Regions from separate parts of the Caballeronia eucalypticola genome, predicted to be linked through region 1. Evidence: predicted binding sites of a transcription regulator. Region 1 holds the regulator's gene; each other region holds the start of a gene.

Region 1 (6,871 bases):
GGCGGCGGGCGTACACCGTCGCCACTCGACTCTTCCGGCTTGCTGTTCAAACGCTCCTCCGCAATGACGAGCGCGCCGTCGCATGCAGCAATCTCCCCGCGCACCGCGATCACGAGGTCGTTCGGACCGGCTTTACAACCGTCGTCCAGCGCGGCGTCACGCAATTGCGCCAGGTTGGTGCTCGTTCCCATCACCACGGAGGCCTGCTCGATGCCGTCAAGCATCGAGATGTGCGCGGATATCTGCATCAGGGAAACAGAGTCCTGATACATGTTCTTGAAGACCTTGGTTCTTATGCTCATTTCAGCTTCCGGTAATCGTTACACTTGCATGGTCGAGATTCAGCCGAGTGTCCGCCTTGGCGAACCCGGCGTTACATATGCTGGATGCCATCAGCCCGATTAACTCAATACTGTTTTTCCGCTAATCCGTATAAAGGATCAGTTCATTCCTTCCGCTCTACTTTCCCAAGCACTCTTATTCCGTGCAGAAAACCTCCGAGACAATCCGCGCCCGATGACGAGCCGAATTTCATCACATTGATTGCCGAAAGTTTCATGACTGCCGGTGTGGTTCCGTGAATCAGGAGGCTCGTCAAATGATGGATTGATTGTGAATAGTGTCCCTGTAACGCAAGTTCCAGATAATGCCGGCTGATACTGGTCGTCCGGTGAAGCTGACTCTTGATTGCCGGACGCAATAGTTTCAAATGAGCGGATATGGCGCCAAGGTGCTGCCACGGCCATAACGACGCCAGATAACCCAGCAGATAGTCGTCGCCATCCGGCGTCAGCCCGGCGCCGTAACCGATCAGTTCCGCAACACCGCTTTCCAGCTCCGCCTTTCCGTCCTCGGGGTTCAAGCGAGATTTGCGGCCGCCCGGTGGCGAGCCCGGCAGTAACTGCAGGCTGCTGCGCACCTCGCGCTCCATGCAGTACTCCAACAACTGGCTCGCCAGCACCGGATACGCCGCCAGCAGCACGCGCGGCGATTGGCCGCTCTGCACGCGATCCGCTCCAGGGCGCCAGCACGGCGCTAGGCTCAGGTTCGCCCGCCAGAGCGTGCCGCGCAGCAGCTCGTTGTTCTCCAGCGTGACGGGCTGGCGAGAGTGCGCCTGATGCCGCCAATCCCGGCCCGGCGGCGTTGCAAGCCTGATCGCCGTGGGCAGGTTCTGATACCGTGGACTCAGCAAGGTCAACAACTCGCCGCTCGCCGACGCCATGTTCATGGCGTGCTCAAAGCAGCTATGAACCCAGAACCGCAGCGTCTCGTGCGGCCCGTGCTCCGCCATATAACCGACCGAGCACACGGGAAAAGTGAGGAGGCGCGCCATGGCGGTCCGGCTGTTGTCAGTCACGCAAGTCAGCCACGCAAGCCGTCGACAATGGCGGCTGCGTCGCTGACCCAGCCGAAGATTGCGCCCTGCGCCTTGATCATCTCCAGCGCGGATTTCTGGAATTCCGGAAAATGCGATCCGATGCAATCCGCCGGAATAATGCATTCGTAGCCGCGGTCATTCGCTTCGCGAACGGTCGTAGTCACGCAGACTTCAGTGGTCACCCCGCACACGACAAGCGTCTTGATCTCGTGGTCTTGCAGGATTAGTTGCAGGTCGGTTTCATAAAATGCGCCCTTACCCGGTTTGTCGATAATCGGTTCGCCGAACGTGGGGTACAGCTCTGGAATGATGTCGTGCCCGGCCTCGCCGCGAACCAGGATGCGGCCCATGGGGCCGTCCGTGCCAATGAACGTCTTGCCGCCGCGCGTCAGTTTTGCAGGCGGACAATCGGCCAGGTCGGCACGGTGACCCTCACGCGTATGGATCACCAGCAGCTGCGCGTCACGCGCCGCCTTCAGCACTTTCCCGCACGGGACAATCGCGCTGCGCACGAGAGAGACCTCGTTTCCCAACGCTTCACCAAAGCCTCCCGGCTCGACAAAATCACGCTGCATCTCGATCACGACCGGTGCAGTTGTTTTTGTATCGAACGGGAGTGGGAATGGTTGTGCGTGAATAGTTTTTCCGCCATTTTTATATTCCTTGATTAATGTCAGGACGTGAAATGCATGCTCTGCTATTGCAATTTATTTGAATTGTCCTTCGATTTATTATAGGTAGGTTCGTCTTGATGGACGATAGATATTTTGTCGAGTCAATCACTGTTCATTGATTTTCAAACTTGATTGAAGTCGTTTCAAAAACTCAATAAGATCGATATTACGAACTATAGGGCGCGGTGTTGCGGAACAATAAAACGAGAGGCGAAATAATCACCGCGGCCCTGCAGCGGAATAACACGACGGGTAATGAAATATCTCTACGAGTCTTTCATTGCAGTTGCCGTGAACACCATTGCAATTGTCTGACGTTTAAACCTTCCCGCACTTCCCCGACGCCGCCCGCGAACCGCTTCCGGCATCGATCTCCCGAATTACCCCGCTTTCCCGGCTCTTATCAGCCGATGGCCCGACACCCACCCTTGCAATAATTCATTCACAGGAAAACGGTACGTCGCTCAAAACGTGGCGCACCGGTCAACCGCAACAGATCAAAGTGAGCGCGAGCTCATCGGGGGGTAAATGAACATCCGCAAATTCATCGGTGCCACGAGTCGCGAAGCGTTCCGGCTCGTCCGTGAAGCACTGGGCCCCGATGCGGTCGTGTTGTCAAATCGGGTAACCGAAGACGGCAGCGTCGAGATCGTTGCGGTCGCCGACGGCGATCTCGCGAAGATATCTCCGAAAGCCGCCGCTCAGCATCGCGAAATGAAGCTGCGGGAGTCGGCCGGCAATCATCAGTTGGCGGGGCCGTCACGGTCCTACGAGCAGCCGAGTTCGAATTCGAACGCGGGTTCCAACCCCTACGCGAACGGCGATGTCTTTTCGTCAGTGTTCGGCGCCAATCCCGAACCGCTGGATGATTTCGAGCCGGAACCGCAAGCAGACGACGTATCGCGCACGATGGCTGAATCGAATCCCTGGCTGATCGAACATGCCCGCCGGGTGGCGCAGTCGGCCGCTGAAACCGCGCCGCAGCGCGCGCTGAGCGCATCGTCGGCGATTGCGAAGGGATTGGGTAATCCCGTGACCGTCACGCCGCAGGCATCCTCGCAAGCCCCGGGATGGACCCGCGAAGCGGCGCAACTCGCCGCTCGCCGCGCAGAACAAAAAACCGCACAGGCCCAGTTCCAGCAGGAAGCCAACACGTCCGCGGCCCAATCCGCCAGTTCGATGCAGGAAGGCGCGTTCGCGGGCCTGCCGGCATCGGCGGCTGCCGCTGTGACTGAAGCCATCCGCAGCCGCATGGAGCAAGTCGTGAACGACACCGTCATGAATGAACTGTCGTCGATGCGCGGCATGATGGAAGAGCACTTCGCCGGCTTGCTGTGGGGTGATCGCCAACGCCGCAGCCCGAACCACGCCGCACTGACCAAGCGCCTGTTCGCTGCTGGTTTCTCCGCGCAACTGGTCCGGATGCTGATCGACAACATGCCGGAGATCGAACAAGCCGAAGCGTCGATGGAATGGGTTCAGCAAGTGCTCGAAAACAACCTGCCCGTCATGGACAGCGAAGAATCGATGATGAACCGCGGCGGCGTTTTCGCGCTGATGGGACCGACGGGCGTAGGCAAGACCACGACCACCGCCAAGCTCGCCGCGCGCTGCGTAATGCGCTTTGGCGCCAGCAAGGTCGCGCTGCTTACCACCGACAGCTACCGGATCGGCGCGCACGAACAGCTGCGTATTTTCGGCAAGATCCTCGGGGTATCGGTGCATGCGGTGAAAGACGCGGGCGACCTTCAACTCGCGCTCTCCGAACTGCGTAACAAGCACATTGTTCTCATCGACACGATTGGCATGAGCCAGCGTGACCGCACTGTGGCCGATCACATCGCCATGTTGTGCGGCGCCGGCCATCCGGTGCAACGCCTGCTGCTGCTCAACGCAACCAGCCACGGCGATACGTTAAACGAAGTAGTTCAGGCGTACCAGAGCACGCCGGACCAGCCGCCGCTCGCGGGCTGCATCCTGACCAAGCTCGACGAAGCCACGAACCTGGGCGGCGTGCTCGACACCGTGATCCGCTACAAGCTGCCCGTGCATTACGTATCGACGGGACAGAAGGTGCCGGAAAACCTGTATGTCGCGACCAAGCGCTTCCTGATTAAAAGCGCCTTCTGCATCCCGCGCGACGGCTCGCCGTTCGTGCCGCAAGACGACGATGTGCCGCCGCTCCTGTCCGCGCTTTCCGCGCGCGCTTCCACCGAACTGCATGAGGTTCACTTTGGATAAGTTCGTGTCCGATCAGGCTGAAGGCCTGCGCCGGCTGCTGACGCGCAATGGCTCGCGGGTCGTCGCGGTGTGTGGCGCCCCGGCAGGTGGAATGGGCGGAAGCGGCAATACGTCGACGGTGGTGAACCTCGCGTCCGCCCTCGCCGCGCAAGGCAAGGATGTGCTGGTAATCGATGAACGCCAGAACGGGTTGTCGGTGACCCGGCTGGCCAAGGTGCCGGATAACGGTGCACTGGGCGCGGTCTTGTCCGGCAAGCGTTTTTTGCAGGACGCCGTCACGCGCACGCCGTTCGGCTTTTCGGTGATTGCCGCGCCTCGCGATGAACGCATCAGCCAGGACGCCGCGCATTGCCGGGTGCTGCTTGACGGACCCGCCGATGTCGTCCTGATCGATACCCAGCTCGATCGCAGCGGCGCGCTCTCAAATCTGGCCGTGCAAGCGCACGACTTCGTGATCGTGACCCGCGTAGCGCCCGCCGCGATCACCGAGGCGTACGCCTGCATCAAGCGTCTGCACTACGCACACGCGATCGGCCGGTTCCGAGTTGTCGTGAATCACGTGAAGAACGGCGCAGACGCGAAAATCGCCTTCGATAACCTCGCCGGCGTCGCCAATCGTTATCTCGCGGTGCAACTCATGCCTGCCGGTTGCGTAGCAGAAGATCCGCGCGTGGCGCGGGCGCATGAACTATCGCGTTGCGCGGTGGAAGCTTTTCCGGCGACGGCGGCCGCCCGGGATTATCGGCAGATTGCCGCTGAATTGCAGTACTGGCCGATGCCGAAAGCGTCGCAGTTTGAATGGCCCGTGCAGTCCTTGCGAGCGGAAACGCCGCACGGATTGGAGCGCTCGATCAACTCCGGCGCGGTTCGCCGCACGGAAACACCATTGATGCAGCTTGCGATGAGCAGCGCCGCGTCCGTGTGATGCAGCAAGAGAAGGAACAAGGTGAATGCGATGTATAACGCCCAGGGAAAACTGTCACAGTCCGAGGTCCTGACCCGCTACGCACCGTTGGTGCGCCGGCTTGGCCTGCAACTCGTGGCGAAAATGCCGGCTAGCGTCGATCTGGATGACTTGATCCAGGCCGGCATGATCGGTTTGCTCGATGCCGCCAGCCGTTATAAAGAAGATCAAGGCGCTCAGTTCGAGACCTACGCCAGCCAGCGGATTCGCGGCGCGATGCTCGACGAGTTGCGCGCCAACGACTGGCTTCCGCGCAGCATGCGCAAGACTTCGCGCGAAGTGGAATCCGCGGTGCACAAGGTTGAACAGCATCTTGGACGCTCGGCGAGCGAGCAGGAAGTGGCTGAGCATCTGAACATGCCGCTGATCGAATATCAGGCCATGCTGCAGGATCTGCATGGCAGCCAGTTGATCTATTACGAAGACTTCGACCGGTCTTCCGATGACGAGCCGTTTCTCGATCGTTATTGCGTCGATAAAGCCGACCCGCTTTCCGCGTTGCTCGATGGAAGCTTGCGTTCGGCGCTGGTCGAGGCAATCGATAAATTGCCTGAGCGCGAAAAGCTGCTGATGAGCTTGTACTACGAGAAGGGCTTGAATCTGCGCGAAATTGGCGCCGTGATGGAAGTCAGCGAATCGCGTGTCTGCCAGTTGCATAGCCAGGCCGTTGCGCGGCTGCGGGCCAAGTTGCGGGAACAGGCTTGGTCGGGCGTGGAGGCTTGAGTATCGGCGAATGAAAAGACGGATGGAAACCAGTCAGGTTTCGAAATCCGCGTCCGCCGCGAACTCTGTCTGGCCTTTGCCCAATGACTTGGCGCGATACATCGCGCGATCGGCGGCGCGCATCAGCACGGCAATATCTCTGTAGCCGGGACTCAAGTCCGGCGAGATCAGGCAAGCACCAATGCTCGCCGATACATTCACCACCCGGTCCTGCACCGACTTCATTTCCTCGAGCACCGCGTGCACGCCGTTTGCCACCGTCTGCACCGCGTGATTGCCCGTCACGTGCCGCGCCAGCACGACAAATTCATCGCCGCCTAGCCGCGCGACTGTATCGGTGGTTCTTACCCTTCTTGCCAGCAGGCCCGCGAAAGTTTGCAGCACGACGTCGCCGACTTCGTGGCCATAGGTATCGTTGACTTCCTTGAAGCCGTCGAGATCGATCATCAGCAACGCGGTCGCGCCTTCCTGTCCCGTCGATATCGCGATCATTGCCCGGCCGATGGTCTGCTCCAGCATGTAGCGGTTGCTCAAACCCGTGAGCGGGTCGGTGCCCGCCTTGAGCGCGAGGTCGCGGTTCGCACTGCCGAGCCGGCCGACCAGCACGGCGAGGTAGACCGATGCGCCGAACACACTCAAGCCAATCCCGAGCGCCGCGGAGCGATTGATCATCCACCACGGCTGCAGTACCGACAACGCGACGATGCCCACCATCGCCGTGACACACGACAATGCCAGCGTGCGCTTGCCGTAACGCCCGCCCGCGCCGATCAGAAAGAGGAAGACCGCCCATAGCATGGGCAAGGTGAGTGCGCCTCCGGCACCCAGGATCACGGTGAGCAGGGCCTGATCGGCGACAGTGGTGAATGCGAGGCGCAGATTCGACTGCCG
Region 2 (6,871 bases), on a different contig from region 1:
GCTGATCGAGATGTTCACGCTTGAACAACTCGGTGCATTAAAGGGCGGACGAATCGATGTCGGCTTTGGACGACTGCGCTTTGACGACGTGCAACTGACGCGCGAAGTACTCGTCGAGGAACGGATGATTGCCGCGCTGCCGGAAGATTATCCGTTAGCCGATGCTTCGGTCGAGTTGACGCTGGAGGCGTTGGCACGCGAGACGCTGATTGTTTATCCGAGTTCACCGCGCCCGAGTTATGCGAACCAGCAGTTATCGGCACTGCGCGATCATGCGCTTGAACCGGCCTCCGTACACGAAGTGCGAGAGTTGCAGACAGCGCTTGGACTCGTTGCGGCGCGAGTGGGTGTGTCGCTTGTCCCTGAGAGTGTCGATGGTTTAAGGGTACATGGGGTGGTCTATCGGCACCTTCCAGAACCTGGTCCCACGTCGCCCATCATCATGAGCCGACGCCTTCAGGATGAAGGGCAGACCACGGCTCTTTTCTATTCCATCGCGCGACCTGTTCCGTGGTGGCGAGGAAGGACCCGCACGTTAAAAAAAGTCCCACCCAGGCGGGATGGGACTCAAGCACGACGAGGAGGAACTTCGTCGCGGGACACACCCTCAGAAGGGTGATCCCAGTGTCTCCGCATTCGCGCCGAAATGGAATATTTCAGGGGCCGATCTAACAACATTTAACGATCTGCACATCGGGAACGCGCGCACCGCCTGACGTGTCCTCCGTCGCATGACGTTACTCGGCGCGCGGTGCGTTGCCGGTCAACCCCTGCCGCCGGCCAGTGCGCCCGCGCTGTTAGCCCCGCCGAACAACGCAGTCAGATAGCTCGCATTGCTAGCCATATGCGCCATCAGCGTATTGAGCGCGGTGAACTGCGCGTTGTAGCTATTCGTCAGTTGCGTGGCGAATGCATCCAGCTTCGTGCCCTGGACCTTGATGTTGTCGAGGTCCTTGTTGAGCGCGTTTGTCCTGTTATCGATCAGGCCATCTTTCTTCAGAAAAGTCGTGAGGGTCTTGTTCATCTCCGCGCCGATGCCGGAGCCCGCGCTGAACAATGCGTTGATCGTGCCGGGCTTGGTGGTCAACGCTGCGTTCAACACGGTTTCGTCAATCTTCAACGTGCTGTCCTTTTGCAGCGTGATGCCGATTGACCCCAGGTTCGCCATTCCCTTGACGCCGCCCGCAGAAGTCGGGACGCCCTTGCTGATCACGGTGGCAAGCGCGTTCCTGACCGTGTTCATCATCGAGTCGCCGAGCAACGGGCCACCTTGCGAACCCTTGGGTTGCGACGCATCGAAGGAAGTCAGCGACGCAGCCATGCTGATGAAATTGTTATACGCCGTGACGAAAGCCTTGAGCGAGGTCTGCTGGGCGGTTGTGTCGGCGCTGATGCTCAGCGTCTGGGTCGTGCCGACGGACTCGGAAGTCAGGTTGATCGACAAGCCCACAATAGCCGATGTCACGCTGTTGGTCGGGCTGCTGACCTCGGTGCCGGCCACCGTCAGCAACGCGTCCCTGCCGGCCGCGGTTTGCTTCCAGTTCGCCGATGTCTCAATGGTCGTGTACGGCGCCACGGTCTTGGCCGGGTCCGTTGGGTCGACGGTCGATATGGACGAGCTGACGTTGAGCTTCGATAACCCCGTGTTGTCGCCCGAGCCGGTTGGCGTGACCTCCACCGAGATACCGCTTGCCTTGCCCGTCGTCGATGAGTGCAGCACGAGATGGGCGCCGTCCGTACCGGTGATCACCGTTGCGCTTACGCCCGGATTGCCGGAAGCCGAATTGATCGCGGCTGCAATGCCGCTGAGCGTGTTGTTCGACGAATCGATGTTGATCGAAACGTCCGAGCCGCCCACCGAGAGTTTCAGCGTGCCGGTTCCGAGCGTTTCCTTCGCGCCGAACGCACCCGAGGTAATACTTTGCGATGTCGCTATGTTAGTGACCTGGATCGCGTAGCTGCCCGTGGTCGCGCCCTTGCCTGCAGTGGCCGTCAGACCCTTGCCGTCGGCCTTGGCGATGACAGCGGACAACGCGCTGCCATCGGACAGGGACGCCAGCGAGCTTTGCAACAGCGACATGACCGATTTCAACGAACCCACGGCGGTCAGTTGCGAGGTACTGGTCTTCTGTTTTGCCACGTTAGCCGCGTTCAATCCGGCGACCCGCGCATTGACGATAGCCGCGACAAGCGCGGGGACGTCAGTGTTTTTGCCGGTCGAGCCGTTGATCAGAGATTGTCCCGCAGACTTGATTGCGTCAGACATAGAAACTGGAACTCCCTTGGTTAGCTCGTTGGGGTGATCGACACGCAGGCTTCACTCAGTTAAGTACCTGCGCCAATGTTGCGATCAATCACCTTAATATTACGGTAAGCCAACACAATACTTTAGTTAAGTTTTCATGTTATTTGCTAATAGATTACAAACTGGGGCACCCGGAGCAGTGCCAAGCCCGTTTACTCAACCCGAGTAGAAAACAAAAATTAGGCGACGGATTTTTCTGAAGCGCGCGTTTAAGCACTCGACAGACATCTGCATCGAGCGTCTTTTCAATCTCAGGGAACCGTTATGAAAGCACTAAAAGATCGGGCTTCATCCACGTTTGCAGTCAAGACCGCCTTGGCTCTCCTCACTGCCGTGGCCGCGCTGACCAGCGTGCCGGCATTCGCGCAAGCGGTCATCATTGCCCCGTCGGCGCCGCCGCCAATGCGCACGGAAGTCGTGCCCGTCGCGCGTCCCGGATATGTGTGGGACGGCGGCCACTGGCGGTGGGCCGGCCGCGGCTACGAATGGGTGCCGGGCCACTGGCGGCCGGTGCGGATCGGCGCACGCTGGGTGCCGGGTCACTGGGTGCAGCGCGGACCTAACTGGCGATGGATCGAAGGTCACTGGGCCCGCTAATCAGCGCTCAGCTACGGTCACCTACGTTCACCGTAGCTCCATCACCTTCCGAGCCAGGACAGACATCATGTTTAAAACGCTGGTCGTTATTGTGTTTGCCGCCGCGGCACTTTCCGCGTGTGTCGTTTATCCCGCGCGGCCGGCTTATTATCGGCCGGCGGTCGTCGTGTACTGAGCAGTCCTCGCGCCGGCGCACCGGGTCGCAATCCTTCCCGGCGCAGGCTGTTGAACATGTACTGCGAGACAAAAAACATTGAAAGAAGAAGATCCGGACGCGGAGTTGTTAGCGCGTATCGATGGCAGGGAACCCGGAGCGGTTCGCGAGATGGTCGCGCGCAAACTGCCGCGGCTGCTCGCGCTCGCGACCCGGATGCTGGGAGACCGTGACGAGGCAAGCGACGTGGCACAGGAAGCGTTCGTACGGATCTGGAGGCAGGCGTCGCGCTGGCAGCGCGGCCAGGCTCGCTTCGACACCTGGCTGCACCGCGTGGCGCTCAACCTGTGTTATGACCGCTTGCGTCGCCGTCAGGATGTCGTCGCGGAAGACGACGCGCCCGAACCCGTCGACCAGGCGCCGCTGCCGGAAGATCAACTCGACGAGACCGCGCGCAGCGAGCGCATTGCCGCCGCGCTCGCCGCGCTGCCGGCACGCCAGCGCGAGGCACTGGTATTGCAGTATTACCAGGAACTATCGAACGTCGAGGCTGCGGCTTTGATGGGCATCAGCGTGGAAGCGCTGGAAAGCCTGCTCTCGCGCGCACGCCGCACGTTGCGCAGCCGTCTTGCCGGCGAACGCGGCGAGCATGTCTTTGGAAAGGAACGCCGATGACCCCCGAACGTTTTCGCCGCCTCACCCAGGCTTATGGCGCCACGCCGGAACATTGGCCGGCCGCCGAACGCGCAGAAGCCGAAGCGCTGCTCGCTCAACGTGACCCTGCCGCTCTGGCCGCTCTGGCCGACGCCCAGGCGCTCGACCTTGTGCTCTCGAGGCACAGCGTTGCCGCGCCCGAATCCGAACTGGTCCGGCGCATCCTGGCGTCCGCACCGCCTGTACAGATCAAGCCGCCCCGTCAGCAAGCCGCGTGGAAACGGCCGCACTGGTGGATCTCGGGCGCGGGTCTCGTGGGCGCGGGGGTGGCCGGAATCGCTGCGGGCGTGCTGGCCATTTCGTTGACCGGGTCTATCTACAACACGCCGGCGAACCCGCCGAGCCTCTTCGATCAAACCGGTGAAAGCACCGTATTTAGCAGCGCAACGGCCGACTGGAGCGACCAATGACCATGGCGATAACCCGGCTCAAGACACTGCTGATCGTGTCACTGGTGCTCAACATTTTCCTGCTCGGCGCAATCGCGGGCGGGACGTATCGATGGGTGGCGAAGCAAAAGGCAGAGGTGCTGGCGCAGCAACGCGGCTTGCGTTTCGCCGCGGCTGAGCTCCCCCCGGAACGTCAGGACCAGTTGCGTGAAGCGCTGCGGCAGACGCGCCGTGAGAGCGTGCCCCTGATCATTAGCGCGCGCTCGGGCAGGTTAGATGTCGTGCAAGCGCTTGTTGCGCCGCAATTCGATCGCGCCGCGCTTGACACAGCGCTCGCCCGCACGCGTGAAGCGGACGTTGCGGTGCGTGCGCGGGTCGAGGCGACGGTGGCTGAATTCGCCAGCACACTGACGCCCGATGAACGGCTCAAACTCGTCGATGCGCTGGAGCGCCACGGCCCGCTGCATGTCGGACCGCCGCCTAAAAAATAAACTTGGGGCGCAGCGACGGATTCACGCAGCCCCACCGTTCAAGCACCATACCAACTTGATTCGTGGGAACAGCCATGGCTGATGTAACCCCTGCTGTAACCCCTGCTGCGATCGCGCTGAATCGCTTCGGACTCGGTGCCCGCGCGGGCGCCATCGCTCCGTCCGATCCAAAGGGCTGGCTCAAGAGCCAGCTCTCCGGCGCAAGCTATCAAGTAACGCCGCCAGCGTTAGGAGACCAACCATCAAGCAGCGCGCTCGCAGCCGAATTTGCCGAGCGCCAGAGCGCCATCCGCAACGCCGGCGCCGACAACAACCAGGCCGTGCGCAAGGCCTATAACGAAAAACTCCGCGATATCTACCGTTCAGCGGTCAACGCGCGATTCCTAAGCGCGCTGCAAACGTCCACGCCGTTTGTCGAGCGGCTGGTGGTTTTCTGGTCGAACCATTTTGCGGTATCGGTGGAAAAGCCACCCGTGGCCATGCTTGCCGGCTCGTTCGAAACTGAAGCTATCCGTCCGCATGTACTGGGCCGATTCGAAGACATGCTAGTCGCGGCCGAACGTCATCCGGCGATGCAGATCTTCCTCGATCAGGCGCGCTCAGTCGGCCCCGATAGCCCCGCGGCCGAGCGTGCCGCCATGAAGCATCCTGACCGCAAGCCCGGACTGAACGAGAACCTGGCCCGCGAGATCATGGAGTTGCATACGCTTGGCGTGCGCAGCGGCTACGACCAGAACGACGTGACCGAATTCGCCCGTGCGCTGACGGGCTGGAGCATCGGCGCAATGAGCGTGGGGACCCAGCGTAAGGACGCCGCCTCGCCCGGGCAATTCGTGTTTCGTGAGCCGCTGCATGAACCGGGAACACGGACCATCATGAACCGGCAATACGATCAGCCTGGCGAGCAGCAAGCGCTTGCGGTACTGCACGATCTGGCTGCCTCACCCGCGACCGCGCAGCACATTGCGGTCAAGCTCGCCCGGCATTTTGTCGCCGATACCCCGCCGCCCGCGCTAGTCGATCGCCTGGCCGGCGTGTTCAGCGCGACGAATGGCGACCTGTCCAGCGTGTACCAGGTGTTGATCGATTCGCCTGAAGCGTGGTCGCCGGTCGATGCCAAGTTCAAGACGCCTTGGGACTGGACGGTGTCGTCGCTACGAGGGCTGGGGCTCAACGATCTAGGCATCCTGCAGATTGCGCCTTTGCTGACCCAGCTCGGCCAGCCAGTGTGGCGGCCGGGGTCGCCTGCAGGCTACGACGACATAGCCGCAAGCTGGGCCGCCCCCGACGCGCTCGTGCGCCGGGTGGAACTGGCGCAGCGTTTTGCATCACGCGTTGGCGATACCCTCGATGCACGCACACTCGGCAACCAGTTGCTTGCCGGTTCATTAAGCGATGCTACGGCATCCGAACTATCTCGTGCGGAGAGTGCACCGACGGCACTTGCGTTGCTGCTTGTTTCGCCTGATTTCCAACGGAGATAACACGATGACCACGCGTCGGAATTTCTTGTGGTGCGCGGGTGCTGGCGCCGGCGCCATGCTGATTGGGTCGCGCATGGCATTCGCTTCGGTGGAGTCGGACCGGCGCTTTGTGTTCGTGATCCAGCGCGGCGCCGCCGATGGTCTCAACATCGTCGTGCCTTATGCCGATCCCGCATATGCACGTTTGCGCGGAGCGCTTGCGATTGATCCGTCGACCGCAACGAAGCTCGATGGCACGTTCGCGCTGCACCCTTCGCTTGTCGAGACGGCGAAGATGTACGCCGCGCAGCAAGCGCTGTTCGTGCATGCGATTGCATCGCCGTATCGCGACCGTTCGCACTTCGATGGTCAGAACGTACTCGAAACCGGTGGCACGTCGCCCTACCAGATAAAGGACGGCTGGCTGAACCGGCTGGTATCCATGCTGCCCGCTTCCAGAGCCAATGCAATCGCGCTCGCGCCTACCGTGCCGCTGGCGTTGCGCGGGCGTGCCGAGGTGACGTCGTACGCGCCGTCCGCGCTGCCGCAGGCGCCCGACGACCTGCTCGTGCGCGTCTCGCAACTCTATTCGGGCGACCCGCAGCTTCACGCGCTCTGGAGCTCGGCGATGGACGCTCGCGGGCTCGCCGCCGATGCCGGCGCGCGTCAGGACCCGGCGAGCCTTGGCAAGCTTGCCGCGAGTTTCCTCGGCCGTAGCGACGGCCCGCGCATTGCGATGATCGAAACCGGCGGATGGG
Region 3 (6,871 bases), on a different contig from region 1:
GGATAAACCGCGCATCGAGTTTCAGGCGTTCTGCGCAGCCTTGCTGATGCATGAGGCAGGACATATCGCCGGAGACAATATATTGCGCGCCCGCGCCGAGGTGATCGCGGACCTTGTCCTGCCCCATCCTCACCGATACCGCTTCCTCGGTCACGGAAAACGTGCCGCCAAAGCCGCAGCATTCATCGGGGCGCGCAGGCGCGACGAATTCGATGCCTTTGACGCCTTCCAGCAGCGCGCGCGGTTTGGAGAATGGCGCTCCATTGATCTCCGATGCAGACACTTCCTTTAAGTGCCGGATGGCGCTGCAGCTATTGTGCAAGCCCACGCGATGTGGGAATTCGGCCCACGGAAATTCGCGCACCTTGAGGACATCGTGGAGAAATTCGACCAGTTCGTAGGCGTTCGTGCGGACCTTTTTCACCGCTGCCGTCTGCTCGATCGCCGTCAAATGCTCGCGCACGTGATGAATACAACTCGCCGATGGACCGACCACGTAGTCGTAATCCGCGAAGTTGCGGGCGAACACCCGCTCGGCGCCGGCCGCTTCCTTTTGCGCGCCGCTGTTCGCCATCGGCTGGCCGCAGCAGGTCTGTTCCTCCGGGTAATCGACTTCCACGCCCAGACGTTCGAGCAATTCGAGGGTCGCGATGCCGACTTCGGGATAGAACGCATCGATAAAACAGGGAACGAACAGGGCGACTTTCATTGGATGGGCAGTGGGGAGCCAGAAAGACAAACGATTTGCCAAAATTTGGTAAGCTTGGTCTGACCAAGACTTTAAAGTTTGCAGCGTTTCATGTCAAACTGCCAAACCTCGAGCGCGAACGAACTTTCCATGCCTTTTCAGCCCGTCCATTCCTACACCCGCACGCGCATTACCGATGTCGTCTCCGACCAGATCCGCGCGCTGATCACCAGCGGCGCGTTACTCCCCGGACAACGTCTGCCTGCCGAACGCGATCTCGCGGAGCAGCTCAACGTGTCGCGCCCATCGCTGCGTGAGGCGTTGATCCGGCTGGAATCGGATGGATTCATCCAGGCAGCCGCGCGCACCGGCTTCGTGGTCTCCGATGTCACCGCGCCACTCGTATCCGCGCCGCTCGCCGCGTTGCTGAGCCAGCATCCGACGGCCAGCGCCGATGTCCTCGAACTCCGCCACGGTCTCGAATCCCTGGCAACGGGTTACGCAGCCGAACGCGCCACCGCAACCGATCTGGCGCGTATCACCGAAGCGTTCAACGCGCTCAAGACGGCCGCCATCGAACCGAAACGCACGCGGATAGCCGAACACGACGCCGCGTTTCATCTCGCTATCGCCGATGCCACCCACAACCTCGCCCTCGCCCACGTGATGCACGGCCTGCAGGAACTCGTGCGTGAATCGATGCTGACATCGCACCGGCTGGTGGACTACGACGATCAGGTCGAAGCGGATTTGCTGGCGCAACATCAGGCAATATTCGATGCCATCGTCGCCCGCGACCCGCTACGCGCCCGGGAAGCCGCAGGCAAACATCTTGACTACGTCAGTAGGCTTTATCGTGACCGCTTGCCCCGCTTATCCAAGCCGGAAGCTAAACCCGAAGCGCCCCGCCACCCGGCAAAAAATCAAAATCCGGAGACCACACCATGACCCTTTCCAGCACCCACTGGGGCAACCTCGCGGATGGTACGCCTGTCGATCTTCACACGCTGGGCCATGACAACGGCTCGAAGGTAACGGTCACGAATCTGGGCGCGGCTCTCGTCTCCTGGTTCGCGCCGGATCGCGACGGCAACCTGGCGGATATCCTGCTCGGCCACGACGCCCCCGCCGCGTACACCACGGGTCCGGCCTACATGGGCGCAACCGTCGGACGCTGGGCGAACCGCATTGCAAACGCGCGTTTTTCCCTCGATGGCGTGGAGTACCCGCTCGAAGCGAATCAGCCGCCGAACTCGCTGCATGGCGGTTTCCAGGGTTTCAGCTTCAAACTATGGCAGGCGGAGCACAGGGGAGACGCGTTGGTGTTCACGCTGGAATCGCCCGCGGGCGATAACGGTTTTCCCGGCACGCTCACCGTCCAGGTGACCTACACGTTCAACGACGCGGGCGAACTGACGATCACCTACGACGCCTTCACGGACGCCCCCACGCCCCTCAATCTCACGAACCACGCGTACTTCAACCTGTCGGGCGTGGACTCGACTACGATCCACGACCACGAGATCGAGATTGCCGCCGACCGGTTTTTCGCCATCGATGAACATACGATTCCGACCCACCTGCAAGACGTCGCCGATACCCCGTTCGACTTTCGTACGGCTGCGCTGCTCGGACCGCGTATCGATACCCGCGACAACGAGCAACTCACGCTGGCGGGCGGCGGTATCGACCATTGTTTTGTGTTGCGCAACGAAGCGCCGGTCACCGAACTGCCCGAAATGCGGCGTGTCGCGGCTGTTTATCATCCGGCTAGCGGACGCGAACTGATCGTCTCGACCACCGAACGCGGCTTGGTGTTCTACACCAGCAACAGTCTCGAAGGCGTGCCGGGCAAGCGCGGCGTGACCTATCACAAGCACGGCGCGCTCTGCCTCGAAGCGGGTGGATTTCCAAACCAGATCAACATGGACGACGCGGAAGACGTCGTGTTGCGCCCCAACGAGCGGTATCGGCAGGTCACGCGCTACGCCATTTGTGTGAAGTAGAAACGTGCCGCCGATAGGAACCCGCCTACAGTCGAATAGGACACGCGCGGGTATCGGCGGGCCGGCCTCTCATCGATACTGAATTCATCGAATCAGAAATCGAATGGAGGAAGACAATGCCTTATCTACTGGGTTGGCTGCTTGGCGTGCCGGTGATCGTGCTGGTGATCCTGTATCTGATTTTTCACTGATCGCGGCATTGCTCACACGTAACGCGAAAGCGCGGCATGCGGTTTCACGTGGATTGAACCGAGGCGTCGTTACAATACGACGCCTTTTTCAATTCCTCATTCCTCGAAGGATTCCGATGAAACGCGCTCTCTTCTCCTTGAAGTCTTTCGCGTCATGTTCGTCGCTCGTTGCGTTGCTTGCTGCGCCTGCCCTGCACGCCCAGGAAATAGCCAGCGTCAACACGAATTTCCGCTTCACCGGCTCGGATCGCGTCACGGTCGAGGCGTACGACGACCCGGCGGTCACCGGCGTCACGTGCTACGTCTCCCGTGCCCGCACGGGCGGCGTTAAAGGAACGCTGGGAATAGCCGAAGACCCGTCTGAGGCCTCCATAGCTTGCCGTCAGGTCGCGCCGATCAAGATCGATGCGCCGCTCAAGCAGAAAGCCGATGTGTTCTCGGAACGGATGTCGTTTATCTTCAAGACGCTGCATGTAGTGCGTATAGTCCGATGCCAAGCGTAATACGCTGGTCTACTTGACCTACAGCGACCGGATTACGACCGGCAGCGCGAAGAACAGCGTGACCGCCGTGCCAATGCCAGCGGGCACGACCATTCCCGTCAAATAAGACCGCCGCGCCGGTTGATCGAGCATCGACGAAATAATTGAAAGCTGGCCTAAAGTTTCCCCTCCCCACGCCGATATAAAGACGAACGGCCGTCGCCCTCATGGCGACGCCGACTGTCTTTCCGCGCCGGCTGAAACCGGTCGACGGGATCGGGAACCGGGAAACATCATGGGTCAGATTACCCTTACATTTAAAGACGAAACGATCGCAGCGCTACGCCGCGACTTCGAGACGCTGATTCGCCTGTCGCTCAAGTTCGACCCGCAATTCGTCACGCCCACGTTCGAAGATTTCCTGCGCGCAAAACTCCTCGACAACCCCACGCCGCTGACCGAACAGGCAGTGCAGCGAATGCTGCAAAACGGTCAGTACGCATGGGCGAAACGGGCGCTCGACAAGGAGTTTCCCGACGTCGTTGAAATGATGATGCGTCAAGCCGGGGAACACGGTTTCGGCTTTGCGGTCCGCTCGGACTGGAAACCTGACGATCTCGTGAAGGCATCGCGCGCGTGGGCGACGGCGATCGTGACCGAGGCGAACGGAGACCCGGCGCAGATCGATACGCTCGCGTCGCAGATCAAGTCGGCGGCATCGGACATACAGGAACTGGAGATGAAAATGCAGACGCCCGCATGGCGTCTCGCCGATTCATTGCGTCAACGCGTGTACGAAACCAAGATTGCGACAGAACATAGCGCGGGATCGACCGCGCGCGAAAAGCTCGGTGAACTGCGCTGCCTGCTGCGACTCGGCATGTTTCATGGCTCGGTGGCAAAGCAGGAAGCACAGCAAGTGCTCGAGCAGATACGCATGATCAAGCCGGAAATTTTTATTGAAGAGCCGTATGACGGGTTCACGCGCTTCGGCAACTGGTTGCGCACGATCTTCACGCCAGAGCGCAAAGCGCCGAAGCCTTCGCGTGCGGAACGTTGAGTGGAGCTTGAGCCCTTGGCGAGCTCAAACGAAACCCTTCACTCCCACATCTTCTTGAGCCGCGCGGCGATATCGACTTTCGCCTTTGCCGCAGCGGCCAGTCCGGCGGCCGTCGGCGCGGCGGGCTCAGGGACCGGGGGCCACGCGCACGCTTCGAACTGCGGCATCAGATGCGCGGGGATGAAACGCGTACGCGCCGCCCACACATGCCGGTCACCCATATGGACCTGGTTGTGCACGTAGAAACGCTGCGGCGTGACAATGTGCAGATCCTCTTTTGCGCGCGTCATGGCGACGTACAACAGCCGCCTTTCTTCATCAATTTCCTCGTCGCTGCCCGTGCCCATATCGGACGGGATGCAACCGTCCACGCCATTCATCACGAACACGTTCTTCCACTCCTGTCCCTTGGCCGAATGGATGGTGGAGAGAATCAGATAATCCTCATCGATGAGCGGAACACCCGATTCATCGCTCGTGGCATCGGGCGGATCAAGCGTCAGTTCGGTGAGAAAACGCTCGCGCGTGGGATACGTAGACGCGATGCTTTCCATCTGCAGCACGTCGCCATGGCGAATTGACGCGTCTTCGTGATTGCGTTCCAGATGCGGTTCGTACCAGCGCCGGATCATTTCGAACTCAGCAGGCCATCCGCTTTCGCGCGCGCAAATTTTCGACATCAGCGCCACAAGCGCCGGCCAGTCTTCGCTCGCGCGCAACGGCGCGGCGAATGCGGCTAACGCAGCCGGCGTGTCGGAGCGCTCGGCGACCTGATCGAGCACACGCCCGGCAATAGCCGGCCCCACGCCCGGCAGCAATTGCAGCACGCGAAACCCGGCTACGCGATCACGCGGGTTCTCACCCCAGCGCAAGACCGCGAGCACGTCCTTCACGTGAACGGAATCGAGAAACTTCAGCCCGCCGAACTTCACGAACGGAATGTTGCGCCGCGTGAGTTCGATTTCGAGCGCGGCGCTGTGATGCGCGGCGCGAAACAGCACCGCTTGCTGCTTGAGCGTCATGCCGCCTTCACGCGCCTCCAGCACCTGTTCGACGATATAACGCGCCTGATCGGCTTCATCGGCTACGGAGACGAGACGCGGCCGTTGCGCCGATGCCTTGTCGGTCCACAAGTTCTTCGTATATCGCTCGGCCGCGAGTCCGATCACCGCATTCGATGCCGCCAGAATGGGCTGCGTCGAGCGGTAATTGCGCTCGAGCGTCACGCATTTCGCGGGCGGATTGAAGTGATTCGGGAAGTCGAGGATATTGCGCACCGTCGCGCCGCGAAACGAATAGATGGACTGGGCGTCGTCGCCGACTACGGTGAGGCCGCGGCCATCGGGTTTCATCGATAGCAGGATGGACGCCTGCAGCTTGTTCGTGTCCTGGTATTCATCGACGAGCACGTGGTCGAAACGGCTGGAAAGATCCGCGGCAATGGACGGCTCGGCGGCGAGATGCGACCAGTAGAGCAGCAAGTCGTCATAGTCGAGCACGCTTTGCTGCTGCTTCGCGTGAACGTACGCCGCGAACAAGCGGCGCAGGTCGTCTTCCCATTCGCGGCACCACGGAAAGGCCTGATCGAGCACGGTGGCAAGCGATACGCCGGTATTGACCACGCGCGAATAGATGGCGAAGCAGGTGGATTTGGCCGGGAAGCGCTTTTCTTTCGCCGATAACCCCAGTTCGTGCCGCACGAGGTTCATCAGGTCGGCGGAATCCTCGCGGTCGTTGATGGTGAACGACGGCGATAACCCCACGAGATCCGCATAATCGCGCAACAACCGCGCGCCCACGCTATGGAAGGTTCCAGACCATGTGAGGCCCTGCGCGATCACGCTGCGATTACCCAACGCATTCACGGCGATGCGCGTCACGCGCCGCGTCATCTCACTGGCTGCGCGCCGCGAAAACGTCAGCAATAGGATTCTGTGCGGGTCCGCGCCCTTCACCAGCAAATGCGCCACGCGATGCGCCAGCGTATTCGTCTTGCCCGATCCCGCCCCGGCGATGACCAGCAGCGCGCCGGCCGGATCGCGGGCGTTCAACGTGTGCGTGCCGTACTCGACCGCCTCACGCTGCGCGTCGTTCAATTTGGTCAGGTACGACGCAACATCTTCCTGCGCCTGCTTGGGCGCGAGATCGTCGTCGGTGGCGGAGTTAAGCGTGAGCACGTCGCATGGACTTTAAAAACGGGTGACGCACACTGTATATCCATACAACTCTTCGACGCAAGCAACTGATGCGGCAGGCTTTTGGCCCTATAAAAAAGAGATGGCCCGGTGCGTTCACACGCGCCGGGCCATCGTCCATTCCTTGCGTCGAATCAATCCGCTTTCTTCGCGTTTTTCAGGTTTGCATCGGCGGCGGCTTCATTCGCCTTCGATTGCGATTCCGTCTTTTTCTTGTCGGCCTTGGCCTGCGCCAGATTTGCGTCTTTA

The links. The regulator FliA, encoded in region 1, starts transcription of late flagellar genes. The targets are predictions, from matches to a motif close to CTAAAGTTTNNNNNNNNNNNGCCGNTA.
Region 2: the regulator FliA is predicted to act here: its motif matches at 2,366-2,392, upstream of fliD (flagellar filament capping protein FliD).
Region 3: the regulator FliA is predicted to act here: its motif matches at 3,544-3,570, upstream of ACMX25_RS07515 (DUF4088 family protein).

What each region holds. Positions count from the first base shown of each region.
Region 1 is NZ_JBLKRU010000001.1:371,266-378,136, reverse strand. Features, by position in the region: gene ACMX25_RS01805 (hypothetical protein) at 1-302, opposite strand, end outside; gene ACMX25_RS01800 (oxamate carbamoyltransferase subunit AllH family protein) at 446-1,357, opposite strand; gene ACMX25_RS01795 (cysteine hydrolase family protein) at 1,363-2,046, opposite strand; gene flhF (flagellar biosynthesis protein FlhF) at 2,581-4,293, shown strand; gene ACMX25_RS01785 (MinD/ParA family ATP-binding protein) at 4,286-5,218, shown strand; gene ACMX25_RS01780 (RNA polymerase sigma factor FliA) at 5,249-5,980, shown strand; gene ACMX25_RS01775 (GGDEF domain-containing protein) at 6,014-6,871, opposite strand, start outside.
Region 2 is NZ_JBLKRU010000009.1:26,052-32,922, forward strand. Features, by position in the region: partial or broken gene ACMX25_RS12805 (LysR family transcriptional regulator) at 1-502, shown strand, start outside; gene fliD (flagellar filament capping protein FliD) at 764-2,266, opposite strand; gene ACMX25_RS12815 (YXWGXW repeat-containing protein) at 2,570-2,902, shown strand; gene ACMX25_RS12820 (RNA polymerase sigma factor) at 3,156-3,731, shown strand; gene ACMX25_RS12825 (hypothetical protein) at 3,728-4,180, shown strand; gene ACMX25_RS12830 (periplasmic heavy metal sensor) at 4,177-4,650, shown strand; gene ACMX25_RS12835 (DUF1800 domain-containing protein) at 4,725-6,134, shown strand; gene ACMX25_RS12840 (DUF1501 domain-containing protein) at 6,139-6,871, shown strand, end outside.
Region 3 is NZ_JBLKRU010000004.1:236,845-243,715, reverse strand. Features, by position in the region: gene ACMX25_RS07535 ((Fe-S)-binding protein) at 1-709, opposite strand, end outside; gene ACMX25_RS07530 (FadR/GntR family transcriptional regulator) at 839-1,636, shown strand; gene ACMX25_RS07525 (aldose epimerase family protein) at 1,633-2,694, shown strand; partial or broken gene ACMX25_RS07520 (CreA family protein) at 3,002-3,494, shown strand; gene ACMX25_RS07515 (DUF4088 family protein) at 3,663-4,427, shown strand; gene ACMX25_RS07510 (ATP-dependent helicase) at 4,466-6,604, opposite strand; gene ACMX25_RS07505 (hypothetical protein) at 6,757-6,871, opposite strand, start outside.